Regions from separate parts of the Pelorhabdus rhamnosifermentans genome, predicted to be linked through region 3. Evidence: riboswitches for the same ligand, from Rfam matches in the RefSeq annotation. Region 3 holds a riboswitch; each other region holds the start of a gene.
The links. A riboswitch is a leader RNA that binds a small molecule or an ion and turns the genes downstream of it on or off. The one in region 3 is predicted to bind cobalamin.

Region 1 (3,912 bases), on a different contig from region 3:
CAGCGCTGTTTTTAGCAGCTCAATTTGTCTGTTTCCAGATAAATTGATTGCTGTGTTGGAGTTTACAAGATCACTCAGCGGTTTTTCACTATAACAAGCAACAAGAGCCATTCCTGACAGATTATTTGCTCTGCCGATGTCACCTAAGCCAAAAATATGCGTTCCCTGCCTCCTTTCTATCTGAGCTATTTTGATGCCAACCTCGATGGCCTGTACCGTTTGAATTCGAGTCATTGCCGCTTGCTTGAGAATGTTTTTCGTTCCATAGGCAATTTTCTCATGATAAACGAACTGAGAAGTTGGCAAATCAGCAGCTACACCGACGTCAACAACACCCCACTTAGCCGCTGCATGATCCGCAAAAACCTTGATAGCTGCACGGCCTGTACAACAATCATTGATTCTTTGCACTGTTGATTCACGTAAATCGGGGGGAATGGCCTCGGTTATGCCATGATCCCCTGCCATAATAATAATACTCTTCTTTAAATCGTGTGGCCGTGGGGTACCTGTGATGCCTGCTAGTTTCTTAGCAAGGTGTTCAAATGAATGAAGACTGCCTAGCGGCTTGGTCAAGTTGTCCAGTCGCAACTGACATTTTTCCATGGCTTCTTCATCTAAGGGTTTTATCGAAGTAATAACCTGGTCAAGCATGATTCATTCCTCCTGCCTGACCCAATTTTCTACTATGATTGAGTAATTTTACAGCAAGTGTTAACATATCGACTACAATAGATGCTCCAATGGCTTCGCCTAGACGAACGCCCATATCTACGCAGGCTTCTAAATGTAAAAACTGCAAAGCAATCTGATGGGCTGGTTCTGTCGACAAGTGAGATGCAAATAAATAATCTTTCACAAGTGGGTGCAGCGTGCTGGCAATTAACGCCGCCGCAGTTGTATTCAGTCCATCAATAATGACGGCACAGCGATTGGCAGCACAACCTAGAATAACGCCTGCTAGCGCCCCCAGCTCAAAACCGCCCACCTTGGCCAGCACGTCTATACCATCTGTGACATCAGGCTGATTGACTGTAAGTGCCTGGCGAACAATTTTTCTTTTAACTTCTAATCGAGCATCGGATATACCTGTACCTCGTCCAGTCACCACATCGGCAGGCAATCCCGTAAAAGCGGCTACAATGGCTGCGCTTGCTGTCGTATTACCAATACCCATTTCACCTAGGCTAAAACAGGTATAACCCTGCTGTACATAGTCATTTACAATGGCAATGCCTGTTTCAATAGCCAACAAAGCCTGCTCACATGTCATGGCCGGTCCTTGAGTAAAATCATGCGTACCATAAGCAATTTTTTTATGCAAAAGTCCGGGGACATGTGATAAATCTCCGGCTACTCCCATATCAACAACAACTAAATGAGCGCCACAAAAATTAGCAAATGCATTGGCACTACCACCTTTCGAAATACAATAATTCGCCGTCATGTGAAGTGTTGTCTCCACTGGATAGGCACTAATTCCCTGCTTAGCAACACCATGATCGGCAGAGGCAATAATCATACAGTTACGAGGCAGCTCCAGATGTAATTTTCCCAAAATCCCTGCATATTGTTCTATCATACTTTCCAAACGCCCCAGGCTTCGGCCGGTTTGGTTAAAAATTTCCAATTGAACCTTGACCTGTTCCATAACAACTGCATCTAAAGCCGTAATTTTTAGCAATGTTTCTTGTAATAAACTCATGACAACCTCCAATATAAAATGAACGGATAAATTTAGTCTTTAGTCTACCCTCTGGATCAAAAATATTCTTCCTGTAATGATAAAAAGACATCTGCATAGATTAAAAAAAGAAGGCCTTTTGAGCAAATAGCTCGAAAAGCCTTCTTTTCCATGAAGGATATTTTAGCGGTAAAAGGTAGGTCTCCTGGCTCCTGGCTCATCAACAACTTACCCCTTCCCCTAATTGAGTGGCTTTGTAAGTTCTCCCCAGTACAGTGGCGGGCCCGCGCTTATGCATAACAAAGATGCTCTGACTTTCCTATTATCCCCCCATCACTCTGGGTGGCACCTTAACCGTATACTTATCTAATTGATGTCATTATAGCAGGCAAACAAACATGCGTCAATACAGACTGAATCTATAATAGTCAGTAAAATTTTTCCTTCTCAGCCAATCTTTTTGTTTATTCCAAATGAGATTGTCCACTTTAACAAACGTTACGAAGTCAATGTATCCGTGTATTTATTACGGATGATAAAAAAAATGACCATAGAATATGTTATAATAATAATTAGGCTTTACTTGTAAAATTCAGTGAATTATAAAAGTTTCTGCATGATTGTGAGGACTTACTATGTATCTCGATCTACTCCTGCACTTAATTAGTCACATGTCTTTTATCGCCATGACAGCCTATTTGATTGGACGCAGCCAATTTATTATTCATTGTGCTCAACATCCTTTTCAGCCCCGTTCCTGGGTTACCTTAAGTGCCGCTTTTTCTCTGCTCTCCATCATTGGGACCTATACAGGAATCCCTATTGACGGAGCCTTAGCTAATACGCGGCTGATCGGTACATTAATGAGCGGCTTCATAGGAGGGCCTATTGTCGGATTATGTACCGGGATCATTAGTGGCACCCATCGTTTTTTTCTTGGCGGTTTCACAGCAAGTATCTGTGCCGTTGCCACGGTACTAGGTGGTTTATTCGCAGGAATGATCCGCCAAAAATACGGATTAAATCATCTCAATTGGAAAACAGGCGCTCTTGTGGCTCTGATAGCTGAAATCACACAAAAATTCATGATTATTACCTTCGCCAAACCCGCTGAAACAGCCTGGGCCTTCGAAAAAATCAGTGCGGTTCCAACAACACTTGTCACGGTTATAGGAACTATCGTTTTTATGCTTATTACGGAAAACATCAAATTGGAACAAGACAATTACGGTGCTAACGCAGCCGAACTATCTCTCGAAATTGCCAGTCGTACCCTGCCCTACTTGCGCCACGGTTTAACAACAGAATCGGCGCAGAAAACAGCTGAAATCATTTTCAACCTCACCAAAGTCGCATCCGTCTCCATAACCAATCGCGAAGTCGTTCTCGCCTATATCGGCCTTGGTGACGATCATCATAAGGTTGGCGAACCTATTATGACAAGTTCAACAAAACGAACCATCAGTGAGGGCCAGGTACTTATTAGCAGTTCTCTAGAAGAAAGAGGTTGTCCTGTACCCAACTGTCCTTTGCATTCTGGTGTTGTTGCACCACTCACAGCTCATGGAGTGACAATTGGAACCATTAAACTATCCAAACGAGATGATCATGGAATTGGTGAATTAGATTTGCGTATTATAGATGGCATTGCGAATTTATTATCAGTACAAATTCAGCTAGCCGAAATTGACGAACAGCGTGTGATGCGCGAAAAAGCGGAGTTAAAGGCCCTGCAAGCACAAATTAATCCTCACTTTCTATTTAATACAATTAATATTATCATGTCCCTTTGTCGCACTGATCCTGCTACAGCGCGCAATTTATTAGGTCATTTGGCTACGCTTATGCAACAAAGTTTTAGTAGTCACCAAGATTTCATTACAATCCGCGAGGAGCTGCAAGCCGTAGAAGCCTATCTGGAAATTGCCAAATGCCGCTTTGGTAGTCGGTTAACAGTCACACTAGATATTGATAATGCTGCCCTTAATTACTCCATCCCCTTGCTTTCCATTCAGCCCCTAGTAGAAAATGCCCTGCATCACGGCTTATTTCCTAAACTCAGTGATTGCAAACTAACGGTCACAGTAAAGGTTAGCCAAAAAGAGGTAATCATCAAGGTTTCTGATAATGGTGTTGGAATTCCTAGCGATCGGTTGCAATCTGTTCTCCATGCCGAAACCGATGGCATTGGCATACGGAACGTAAACTGCCGAATGACAAGTATTTAT
Region 2 (3,912 bases), on a different contig from region 3:
TTGCGCGAGAGGCGGTATTATTGATGAAGAAGCCTTGAATGATGCGTTGAATAAAAAAATTGTTGCCAGTGCAGCAATTGACGTTTTGGTCAGTGAGCCTCATCCGAATACGCCGCTTATTGATTTTCCCAATGTCGTGTTTACGCCCCACGCTGGTGCCGATACAGTAGAAGCGCAAGATAATGTTGGTCTTACTGTGGCTCAAGAGGTTATCAGTGCACTCCGAGGCGAAATTGTCCCCAATGCTGTGAATTTGCCGACGATTCCTAAACAGGAATTTGAATCTTTTTCAGCTTATTTGAAATTAGGCGAGACACTCGGTAAGATGTACTATCAATTAGAAAAAGATGCTGTGGAAAAAGTGGAGATTGTCTATAGCGGTGATGTGGCTACCATTGATACATCCGTGATTAGTTTGGCTATCTTAAAGGGGCTTTTTGAGCCAGTTTTGCAAGAAAAGGTGAATTATGTAAATGCCAGCCTTATTGCGAAAAATCGGGGCGTTACTGTAACGGAAAGTAAAAAATCTACTGTTGAAAGTTATTTGACATTGATTCAAATGAAGGTTATTTCGAAGAATAAAACCTTTACTATTAGCGGTACCATCTTTGGCAAGGGTGAAATGAGAATTGTAGAGATCAATGGTTTTACTTTCGATTTAACGCCCCGTCCTTATATGCTTGTGGCTGAAAATATTGATAAGCCAGGCATTGTGGGTCAAATTGGTACGATCCTTGGTGTGAGTAAGGTAAACATTGCGACGATGCAGCTGGGGATTAATGATCAGGAAAAACGGGCCATGATGGTTTTGGCAATTGATTCTGATGTGTCAGTTGATGTTCTGCAATTTATCAGCGGTGTAGAAGGTGTGTTGAAAGTTCACTTGGTGAAAATTTAAGAAATTACAATTAAAAAATAAATAAAATAAAAGAGGAAAAACGTTATTTGTCTGATGACAGGCAAGTCGCGTTTTTTTTCTTCTGTAAGCGCGTTCTAGTCATATTACAGGTACAACCCTTAGTATTAATGGTGGTTACGAAACGCAATTAATGCAAGATTTTTTTGTAAGACCTATGACTATTTTGGCTGTGTGTGGTAAAAACTTGCTTGTTTAAAATAACAAGCAGGAGTGTTTGGTTTCTTTCATGAATCTATCTAGTAATGAGAGTCTGTCAAGGAGGCGAAAGCAATTGTTCCAGCAGTTGTTCAACGATTTTATTACAGGGTTGCAGTTTTTAACACGTATTCGTCTCGTTACGCAAGTCGATTGTTCTCAAGATAGTTTTCGCCGTAGTGTTAAATTTTTTCCTATTATTGGCTGTCTCATTGGGCTGCTATTATCAGGAATAATCTATGGATTACAGTTGCTTGGGAGTGGCAAAATTCCTTCACATGTTATGGCATGCAGCCTGATTTTGATTGAAATACTGTTAACAGGCGCTTTGCATTGCGATGGCTTTATGGATACGATGGATGGAATTTTTTCTGGACGTTCCCGCGAACGGATACTGGAGATTATGAAAGATAGCCGTGTTGGTTCTTTCGGTGTTATTGCTTTTTGTTTGTTCGCGCTTATGAAATATTCCTTTATCTTGGATATGGATTCTTCTTTATTAGCCTTGGCTTTTTTAGTTATGCCCATTGTCGGGCGGTTGGCAATTGTTATGGCTGTTACCTTGTTTCCCTATGCACGGCGTGAAGGGTTGGGCAAGAGCTTTTCTTATCATGCTGATCGCAGAACCTTGTATATTGCTGGATTATGTGCTGGAGTCATACTCGCTTTATTAGGCAGATTAGCTCTTCTTAGTAGTCTATTTGGTCTTATTTTTGCGTATATTTTTGCCGAATATGTGAATAAGCGGCTGGAAGGATTAACAGGGGACATTTATGGTGCTGTCAATGAACTAACAGAGCTTGCTGTTTTGTTCGTATTTACTTGTTCATGATATGAGGAGTATGGGATTTTTTTTACTATGTTCTTTAATATTTTGCTAAGCTAGCTAAAACAGGTAGGAGAATGGTTACGTATGTAGAAAAAGTGTGATAATTGAATTGAATAAAGTGCCACTGTATGGGTGCCTCTCGACTTGAGAGGAGAATAGGGAAGTCGGACAAGATATTATATCTTGAAACGACGCGGTCGCGCCACTGTAATCGGGGAGAAACTTCTTTTTATGCCACCGGGAGAACGGGAAGGCTAAGAAGGTTTGATGATCCGTAAGCCAGGAGACCTGCCTGTACAGCTGCCATGTACTCCCGCGTAAGGAGTAGTGCCAGAAGGAGAGGGTCTTAAAAATACCTAGCCTTTTTGGTTTGGTATTTTTTTATTGCTTCCTAAAACACATTGAGGAGGAATTCAGATGGATTTCGAAAAAACAGTCAATGATTTTATTGATGGGGCGGCAAAGCCGCCCAGTAGCTTAGGAACTTTGGAAAAACAGATAAAAAAAGTGCTGTTAGCCTGGGGAAAAATTGATTTGGAAATTCGGCCCTTTCATATTATTTTTGCTGCAGATAATGGTGTTGTAGAAGAAGGCGTAGGCAATACTACAGCGGAAATTACTTATTTACAAGCAAAGAATATGGCCGAGGGTCGGGCGACGATTAGTTGCTTTTGCCAGGCTAACCAGATTCCCTATGAAGTAGTGGATGTGGGGATTCATACCGACCGAAAGTCAGGTCTGGATCGGAAGGTAGCCTTAGGCACTAAAAATTTTATGAAAGAAGAGGCCATGACAGAGACGGAGTTTCAACGAGCTTGGGAGATCGGTCAGGAACGAGTGCGTCATGCTGTTTTAGAAAAAAAGTCGAATTTGCTTTCTTTTGGTGAAATGGGGATTGGTAATACAACAACATCTTCTGCCGTGCTTCATGCTCTCACCGGGATGCCGCCGGAATTTATTGTGGGTTATGGAGCGGGCTTAAATAATAATGAGATTTTAAAACGCAAACGCCTTGTTGTTGCCAAGGGGGTGGAACTTCATAAAGAAAAATTGCACACAGTACAAGATATTTTACGTTGTGTCGGTGGATTTGACATTGTTGCCATGTGTTCTGGTATGCTGGAATGTGCAAAATTACATATTCCATTTGTAATAGATGGCTTTATTGCAGCTGTTGCTTATACCTGCGCGTTTCGCCTTAATCATGAGCTTGATGGTTATGCTATCCCTTCCCATATTTCAAGAGAACCAGGTATGGCCTATTGTTTAATGCTTGGCAATATATTAGCGGAAGATGTTGTCTTGCATGCCAATTTGGCACTAGGCGAAGGGACAGGGGCCGTGCTTATGGTTTCGATTTTAAAAACTATGTTATATACTTTGCATAACATGGCAAGATATTCTGATTTTGTTTATAGTGAGCCCTTGCCTGCACAAGATGTGGCCATGTAAAAAAATTGCTACCGTTTGGTAGAATATTGCTATTAGCAGGGAAAAAATTGCATTCTAGCTAATATCTCTATAAGAAATAGTAAGACTTTTCTGTATTGCTTTTTCAAGGGAGGGCGACGAATGCAAACAAGTCATCCATTTGTTTTAGGTGAAATTGTCAACACTCAGGTCTTGCAGGAGATACAGGATAAATTTTCCGAAGCAACGGGTTTTGGCGCAGTCATTGTGGATCGCGAGGGCAATCCAGTTACACGTCCGAGTAATTTTACCTGTTTTTGTTCTTATATACGATCTGAACCACAGGGATTGGCCCGCTGTGTTAATTGTGACGACTGGGGCGGCAGGCAAAATCAAAAGCCTTGTGTTTATCTCTGCCATAGCGGATTAACGGATTTGGCAGCTCCTATTATTGTGCAAAATGAGTATATTGGGGCATTTCTTGCTGGCCAAGTGGTTTTGGATAACAAGAATGCTGATGCCAAAGCGGAAATGTTTCGTCGTACGGAAAATTTAGAGC
Region 3 (3,912 bases):
TTGTTGTATTTTCCCAATAATCTGGATTTATGCTATCAACCAAACCGCTCCACGTCTGGCTAGTCATATTATAGACCTTAGTTATCGTCTGCCCCGGATTACTGGGATCGGGAACTTGAATGACCGCTAATAAGGCATTGTAACTTTTTGAATGCGCCGTATTTATATCTTGAATTAGAGTAGCTACCTGACTGCTCCCATCCATTTCCGCCCATCCAGTAAAAGCAATGGGATCATAAGTTTTGGTAGGATCTCTAAGCATTGTATCAAAACTGGACAGTTCAATCGTATTAAATAATCCGCCCGTTCCATCCTCCCTCACATTGCCGCTTGCCCAGTCGGAAAAAAGGGTTTTAGCGGTAACCCCCCCATTGTAGTTGTTATTCGCATCATAGCTTAGCAACCCGCTGGCAGTGGTCGTACCGTCGTCGGCCCGGGCCACGCTCATGAGGCCGACCGGCAGGCAGGTCAAGCCGATCGTGAGGGCCGTCAGCGCCGCCGTCCTGCTTAACAGCCGCCTCATGGCACAACCGCCAAGCCGTTGGCGACGGCTGGATTTTTGTTTTCCCTTATTTTTCGCTAATTCCGAAACCACCTGCCAGCATCCCCGCGCGCGGTTCCAGATGACTTTATAGATATGGTTCAACCGTTCTCACATCCTTGTATTTTTTGCCGGACGCTTCCGTACGTCCGTGAATTTTCAGTTTAATAGACAGGACGTTATTTTTTTTCCTGTTCGATGACTGCCGCCGTAATATCTTCCCCACCGGAAACAATTGCGTTGGCATCGACAATGACGCTTAATCCTTTTTCCGCTTTGACGCTCTCTATTGCCGCCTTGATCTTATCGCCCACGGGTTTCATCAGTTCGTTTTCCCGCTGCGCTTCTTCGCGTGAAAGTTTGTTCTGATAAGCCGTTTTCTCTTCCTGCGGCAGCGCTTTGCCATGTTCATCAAAATCCTTTTGCGCAGCCTGCCGCATAGCCTGGATGCGGCTCATTATGTCCTGAATGCCGGGGTAAGCGGCGAACACCTGCTGCCGATTCACGTAGCCGAGGGTTGCCGTGCTGTCGGCCTTGGCGGCCAGTGCCTGATTGGGAACCCCAAGCCCGGCGGTACTGAATATGAAAAATACAGCTACTAGCAACCCTCCCCAGTTGTTTCTTTGAAACGATAATTTTTTCACTGAACATTCTCCTATAAAATGATTTTAAAATGATTTCATTTTTGCTTTTCCGTACGGTTCTATCTCCCCTCTCTTCGTTCCAGGTTCTCCTTTGAGGATAAATCTCACAGGTAATGCGCTGAAGCCGCAGCCGAATCCTCTCCCTGTTGCTCGCAGGTAAAGCGAGGATTATCCGTACAGGCAGTTCTCCTGGCTCCAGTTCATCATCTGTCCCGCCTTCCCGGAATGTTTATCTCATTCCAGTGGCCTCTTAGGACTGACTCCCTGTTACAGTGGCGGCACCACGCCGGAATTACACCGGACTTCCCTATTAAGCCTTCTAAAAAGGCACCTGTACCTTTATTTTTCTAAACAAAGCTTGTCCGCTAAAATCGTTCAACAGCTTCATAATCATTTCAAAAGAAAGAGCCTCTTATGATGACTTCAACCATCATAAGAGGCTCTTTTTGCATTCCGGTTTATTTCCCGGCACAAAAAACTGCAATCAAATCCCCTCCCCATCTTTCGTAGGTAAAACGGTGATTGTTGTACAGGCAGTTCTCCTGGCTCTGGATCATGGCTTACTCAAACCTTCCCAAGATAAACTATCTCAGTGGTATTTCTTGAGTTCGCTCCCCATTACAGTGGCGGGACCGCGCCGGTATTACACCGGCTTTTCTATTAAACCCTTACGGGTACCTGTACCGATATGAAATTTTAATTTAAGAATATTACAAAAACGTTCTTATGTATATCCCTCAAATGAGGGATATTTTGAAAAGTTTCCCAGTCGTGTCTTATTAACACCTTCGCGCCCGCGGAGTCTTTTTTTTAGATTGCTTTCTCCTCGATGTACCAGAAGAAATCTCTCCAATCAACTCAGCCCGTGAACTAACGCCGGTTTTTGCAAATAAATTACGAATATGAGACTTCACTGTTTCGATACTGATCCACAACAATTCGCTAATTTCCTTATTGGTTTTTCCGTGGGCAATAGCTTGTAAAATTTGCTTTTCCCGTGGCGTAAAAATTTTCCGATAATGAAACTCCCACTTTTCGATTGGATGATAATCAAAAACAACACAAATAAAAGCCCGTTCTCCTTGACGAAGAGAAAAACAAATAAAATTAATGACCCCTGAAGAATCACGCAACACACCGCTTTGATTAAAAAAAGAGTTTTCAGTCGTATTAAACATTTCTACGGTTTCGCGACAAAAAACACGAATTTGTTGATAAAATTCGGATTTTATAATCAAAAAAATTTCCCGGGCTTTGTCATTAATATATATTTTTTCGGATCGACAATTAAAAATACAGATACCTTGGTTGGATTTTCGTAATATCTCCCAATAAATTGAACCTAACATTTTAAGCCTCCAAACTTTCAAGGATTGCTATCTAAACAGAAACCCGCAAAAAAAAACAAATGTCAGGCACATATGGAAAAATGCTTATATAATAAAGCAACTTTTAATTTAAGAATATTACAAAAAAGTTACAGCGTATATCCCTCAAATGAGGTATTTTAATAAACATTTGTCGAAACGTTTTTTCTGTTTTATTCAAAATAAAAAGACTTCCTAGGCAGATAGGGAAGTCCCTAAAGAAATAGAAAATCCCGACTAAAAATAGCCGGGAAGAAAAATCTCTCTATTAATCTCCCTCCCCATCTCTCGCAGGTCAAACGGCGATTGCTACACAGGCAGTTCTCCTGGCTTTGGATCATTGCGCCTCCAAACCTTCCCAGAACTCATCGTTCCAGTGGTATCTTTTGGATTTGCTCTCCATTACAGTGGCGGGACCGCGTCGGCTTTTTACCGACTTTTCTATTAAACCTTTTCGGGTACCTGTGTCCATATATGAATTTTTTACTTACATGTATAATTCTATATAATTAAACAGTTTTTGTCAAATAACTTATTCGCGTTATTCATCTTCATAAGCGACAAAATGCTCAAAGTCCTTGCTCGCTGGAAAAGAAATCGCCTGAACCGGACATTTCGCTTTGCAGCCGATACATCGTTTTTTATCCACAGTAGGATACCAGTCAATTTTTCCCCGTTCCACCAACAAACGACGTTGGTCGAAATTGCATAAAATCCCCTCTTTTTTGAATCGCTATTGAAAACGATTCACCATTTCTTCATTGCAAATGACAGGCTACGCTACCACCATGCCTTGCTTCTCATAATAAAGGAACAGAAGAAGCGCACCGAGATTCACTAACAGGACAACGCGAAATAAAAGAACAGCCCTGAGCCGCCTTCTCGTCTTTTCCATCAGACATTGGCAGCAACAATCGATTATGGCGATCCCTGGGATGCTTAACAGGTAAAAAACAAAAGCTGTTACAATTCTATCGATGGTTATGCATAATCTATAGGCTCTAATAATATCTATTCAGTATACTGCTATTTTTAAGATACTAGGGGAGATAATTATGCAAACCATGGATATGTTCAGCAACATACTTAGTTCATTTATAGAACCGACACAATTAAGCCAGTTTATTAATTTTAAAGTCACTTTTTTGAGTATTATCATCGAATCACTGCCATTTTTATTACTGAGCGTCTTTGTATCATCATTAATCCATCAGTTTATTAATGCCGAAACCATTTACAAGCTGTTGCCGAAAAGAAAGATATATGGTATTATACCCGCTTGTTTTTTTGGAATTTTGTTACCTGTTTGCGATTGTGGAACCGTTCCGATTGCCCGCAGTTTAGTGGTAAAAGGGGTTCC
Region 4 (3,912 bases), on a different contig from region 3:
CAGCATACCTGAAAATGGGGCACTTGTTGGCATGTATGGTGAATATATGACTTCCGCTGACTATTATAGCGGCTATGTTATACCGAGACTTACAGCGATGCCTGAGGTGCGTGCTACTGACAGTGTCTGGTCAGGAAAATATACCATGCCAATACAAACACTGGCCGATTTTTTGAGTCAGAAACAGCCGGGCCAGCGTGTATTTGTGTTGATGAAAAATCAGGAGGCAGTTGATTTTACGGCTTTGTCTGATGCGGTGAATTTTCTCAAAATAGATGAACAACAAGGAATGAGTCTGTATGAATGGATTCCCTCCAAATAGGCTAGTTGTTGTACAAAAGAGGCTGTCCTCCATTGGACAGCCTCTTTGTATTAAATATATATTCACTTAATTTTCCAAGCTAGGGTTTTCTAAAGTTTCATCTTTTAACATATGTGGTGGACTGGGATAAAAGAAATGACACATAGCAGGTGAAAAATTCAGCTGTGCAAGTTCCTTATGGAGCAAATTGGATAAGTCTGTTTCAAATGGAACAAGCTGATCGTCGCTGACGGCAGCGTCTTCGACAAGTACTAAGACATAAGAATCGACAACAGGCGCATTTTCAGGAACTTCTGATCGTTCCAGCGGCATTGTTGGCACAAGCTTTACTGTTGCAATAGGTTCATCAGCTGTATTAGTTATTTTGGCACGGTACGTATTGAACCAAAGCGTGCGGGCTAAAGTTAATTTTAATTTCATATCCGGTGAATACACAAGTATCAGACAACCTTTCTAAATAGTGAGATTGTTTTATTATAACATGGAAATTTATAATAGTGAAACACTGCTATGAATGGATAAGTTATTGATATTATGGATTTACAAATGTATTGATGTTATTTAACGACTATTTGTACTACCGAGTTTTTGGCAAGATCCATAATTTGGGCAGGCGTTAGGTTATTTTCAGTTTGTTTGACAGGTAATGGTATTTCATCTGGAAGTGTGCTAAGTAGATTATTTATATAATTAATTTTCATGGAAAAATTAACATTCTGCGGAAATGATCCACTTAGTGCAAGCGACTTGAGGGGGTCCATCGTGGAACAGACGACACCTAAAACTTGTCCTTTCGTATTAAATAACGGGCTGCCGCTGTTTCCTGGTTGAATGGGTATGCTAATTTGGTACATTCGTACATCGTCCTGAAAGCCTGTTGTACTGTTAATAATTCCTTCACTCAGTTTCGCTTTTGCGCCTAATACAGTGGGCATGGGAAATCCGACGGTATATACAGTGTCGCCATTTTTAGATTCTGAGACATTGCCTAGACTTAAGGGGGTCACGGAGCTTTCCGGTTCTTTAACTTTTAAAATGGCTAAATCGTTTGCAGGATCTTTTGCTACAACAGTGGCGGATGTCAATTGTTCATTTCGATCTTTAATTTCAATTGTTTTAGCTGTTTTGACAACATGATAATTTGTTACAATGAGATGCGGTGTAACGAAGAATCCTGTACCGGAACCACTAAAGGTATTGCTGTTATTCTTACTTGTTTCGCTTGTTGGATATATTCTTATAAACATTTTTCTTTCTTTTTTATTGTTAGTGTATTGCAGCATATTATTGCCCATGAGATGAAAGGAAGTTCCCAATACTTGTTTTTCAGTAAAAATTAAAAGCTGCTGTGAATATTCGTATAACGATCCGACAAATAATTTATCCATAGTTGTTTTTTTTAACGCCAGCTTTATTTCGCCGGGTTTCCAGTTATGTGGAGTTGCTTCGGTGATGAATCCAATATAATCATGTCCTGAACATACTGAAAAAGTATTTTTAACAATAGCAAGTTCATAACTGTCGTCGTCGGTCAGCCAAATTCCTTCAATAGGGTCAAGGGTTTTATCTTTAAAGAACGTATCTATGGCTTGCTGGCGATTGAACTGACTTGTTGGCAGGGGGGCGGCAAAACAGGAGGCGGCAATAACGAAAGATACCAGTAGTATAAAAATAAAAAATAACCATTTCTTAGACATAAAAATTCTCCTTTGGCATGAAAAAATATGCATTATATTTTTTTGCCCCAAAATAACAGATAAATCAATAAGATCATGAATAAGATCATGAATAAGACATCTTCATAGCTGAAGCAGCGCTAAAATAAGCTATTAGTTGTGATGTACATGTTTAAATATAATAATTGCTTTTATATAATGAATATTATTTGTTTACGATTAACATTCTTCATTGCAGGAAGAATTTCCTTTTTTATTGTGTATAGATTAGATTTTATTTTAACATGCCTCATTGTTTATTGAATTTAAATTTTGTTTCTATTTCGAATTAAGCAGGAATCTGGCGTTATTGATGGAATATAACGCAATATAAATAAATATGTAGTATAAATAAATATTGAATTTTGGGAATAGGTGCATTTTGCTTAATTGGGAAGTCCGGTGTAATCCCGGCGCGGTCCCGCCACTGTATTGGAGAGCTTGTCTAATGAAAGCCACTGGTTAAACACTGGGAAGGCCTAGGCAAGCAATGAACCAGAGTCAGGAGACCGACCTGTTCTAACACACGCCGTTATGACCTACGAGAGATGGGCAGGTGGGTAATTGAACAGGTTTTATTCTGTCGCTGTTACCCCCCTTGCTCGTGAAGGGGGTATTTTCATGTCTGGAGAGTTGTTAAGAGAAGGCTATACAACAGGATCCTGTGCGGCAGCCGCGGCAAAAGCCGCTGCGCGCGCAATACAAGGTGAAATGATTACGACTACCGTGATTTTATCCCCCCAGGGACAAGCTATTACTGTGCCGATTGATTCAGTCCAAGTCACGCCAGAAGGCGGCTATGCCTGCGTTATTAAAGACGGTGGCGATGATCCTGATATTACGCATGGTACGAAAATTATTGTTCATGTGAAATTAACCAATCAGATAGATATTTGTTTACAAGCAGGTAGTGGAGTGGGCATTGTTACTAAGCCTGGCTTATCTGTTCCGGTAGGTCAGCCTGCCATTAATCCGGGACCTCGTTTAATGATTGAACGTGCTCTGCGTGAAGTACTTCCACGAGATCAGGGAGCGATTGTGACGATTTCAGTACCTAATGGCAAAGAACTTGCCAAGAAAACGCTTAATCCTACGCTTGGTATTGAAGGCGGTATTTCCATTATTGGCACAACAGGCATTGTGAAACCTATGAGTGAAGAAGCTTTTAAAAATTCTCTGACGCCCCAAATTAGTGTTGTCAGAGCCCTTGGATATGAGGACATTGTTTTTGTACCCGGTCGGATTGGTCAGGATGTGGCCATAGAGAAATTGAAATTGCCTGCGGAGCTTGTTGTGCAGACAAGCAACTTTATTGGTCACATGCTGGAACAGGCTGTACGTTTAGGGATGAAGAGGGTTCTTTTGATTGGCCATTTAGGTAAACTCGCGAAAGTTGCCGCTGGTGTTTTTCATACCCATAATCGTGTGGCTGATGCCAGAATGGAAACGTTAGGCGCTTATGCGGCAGCTTGTGGCGCATCGCAAGCTGCCGTGAAAGCAATCTTGGCTTGTACTACGACAGAAGCGGCTATAACGATTATCGCGCAATATAAACTGCAGTCTGTTTATCAGGTTATCGCCAGCCGGGCCAGCATTCGGGCACAGCGCTATGTTTTTGGTGACCTCACTGTGGGCACAGTCGTTGTCACGCTAGCAGGTGAGATTTTGGCTGCCGATGAAATCGCGCAGGATATTGGGGGAGCATTAGGATGGAACATAAAATCATTGTAGTAGGGATTGGACCGGGGTCAGCCGATTATTTGCTGCCCATTGCGAAACGTAAAATCGAGCAAGCCCAGGTGTTAATTGGCAGTCGGCGCGCTCTTAACGATTATAGTCAAAGCGGTCAGATTATTCGGGTCATTGACAAGGAAC

Region 1: linked by a shared signal. The riboswitch ahead of cobT (nicotinate-nucleotide--dimethylbenzimidazole phosphoribosyltransferase) and the one ahead of Ga0466249_RS06865 (response regulator transcription factor) in region 3 are both predicted to bind cobalamin.
Region 2: linked by a shared signal. The riboswitch ahead of Ga0466249_RS14310 (nicotinate-nucleotide--dimethylbenzimidazole phosphoribosyltransferase) and the one ahead of Ga0466249_RS06865 (response regulator transcription factor) in region 3 are both predicted to bind cobalamin.
Region 4: linked by a shared signal. The riboswitch ahead of cbiD (cobalt-precorrin-5B (C(1))-methyltransferase CbiD) and the one ahead of Ga0466249_RS06865 (response regulator transcription factor) in region 3 are both predicted to bind cobalamin.

The regions. Positions count from the first base shown of each region.
Region 1 covers NZ_JAHGVE010000006.1:227,497-231,408, forward strand. Annotated here, with positions in the region: gene Ga0466249_RS09610 (nicotinate-nucleotide--dimethylbenzimidazole phosphoribosyltransferase) at 1-654, opposite strand, end outside; gene cobT (nicotinate-nucleotide--dimethylbenzimidazole phosphoribosyltransferase) at 647-1,705, opposite strand; gene Ga0466249_RS09620 (hypothetical protein) at 1,762-1,905, opposite strand; cobalamin riboswitch at 1,863-2,052, opposite strand; gene Ga0466249_RS09625 (LytS/YhcK type 5TM receptor domain-containing protein) at 2,320-3,912, shown strand, end outside.
Region 2 covers NZ_JAHGVE010000011.1:75,767-79,678, forward strand. Annotated here, with positions in the region: gene serA (phosphoglycerate dehydrogenase) at 1-898, shown strand, start outside; gene cobS (adenosylcobinamide-GDP ribazoletransferase) at 1,191-1,946, shown strand; cobalamin riboswitch at 2,057-2,253, shown strand; gene Ga0466249_RS14310 (nicotinate-nucleotide--dimethylbenzimidazole phosphoribosyltransferase) at 2,361-3,395, shown strand; gene Ga0466249_RS14315 (sensor histidine kinase) at 3,516-3,912, shown strand, end outside.
Region 3 covers NZ_JAHGVE010000004.1:158,227-162,138, reverse strand. Annotated here, with positions in the region: gene Ga0466249_RS06875 (TonB-dependent receptor domain-containing protein) at 1-646, opposite strand, end outside; gene Ga0466249_RS27510 (OmpH/Skp family outer membrane protein) at 721-1,185, opposite strand; cobalamin riboswitch at 1,348-1,535, opposite strand; cobalamin riboswitch at 1,701-1,882, opposite strand; gene Ga0466249_RS06865 (response regulator transcription factor) at 1,965-2,534, opposite strand; cobalamin riboswitch at 2,852-3,033, opposite strand; gene Ga0466249_RS06860 (hypothetical protein) at 3,094-3,234, opposite strand; gene Ga0466249_RS06855 (permease) at 3,608-3,912, shown strand, end outside.
Region 4 covers NZ_JAHGVE010000022.1:50,691-54,602, reverse strand. Annotated here, with positions in the region: gene Ga0466249_RS20130 (ArnT family glycosyltransferase) at 1-322, shown strand, start outside; gene Ga0466249_RS20125 (hypothetical protein) at 389-757, opposite strand; gene Ga0466249_RS20120 (S1 family peptidase) at 880-2,019, opposite strand; cobalamin riboswitch at 2,394-2,569, shown strand; gene cbiD (cobalt-precorrin-5B (C(1))-methyltransferase CbiD) at 2,659-3,768, shown strand; gene cbiE (precorrin-6y C5,15-methyltransferase (decarboxylating) subunit CbiE) at 3,747-3,912, shown strand, end outside.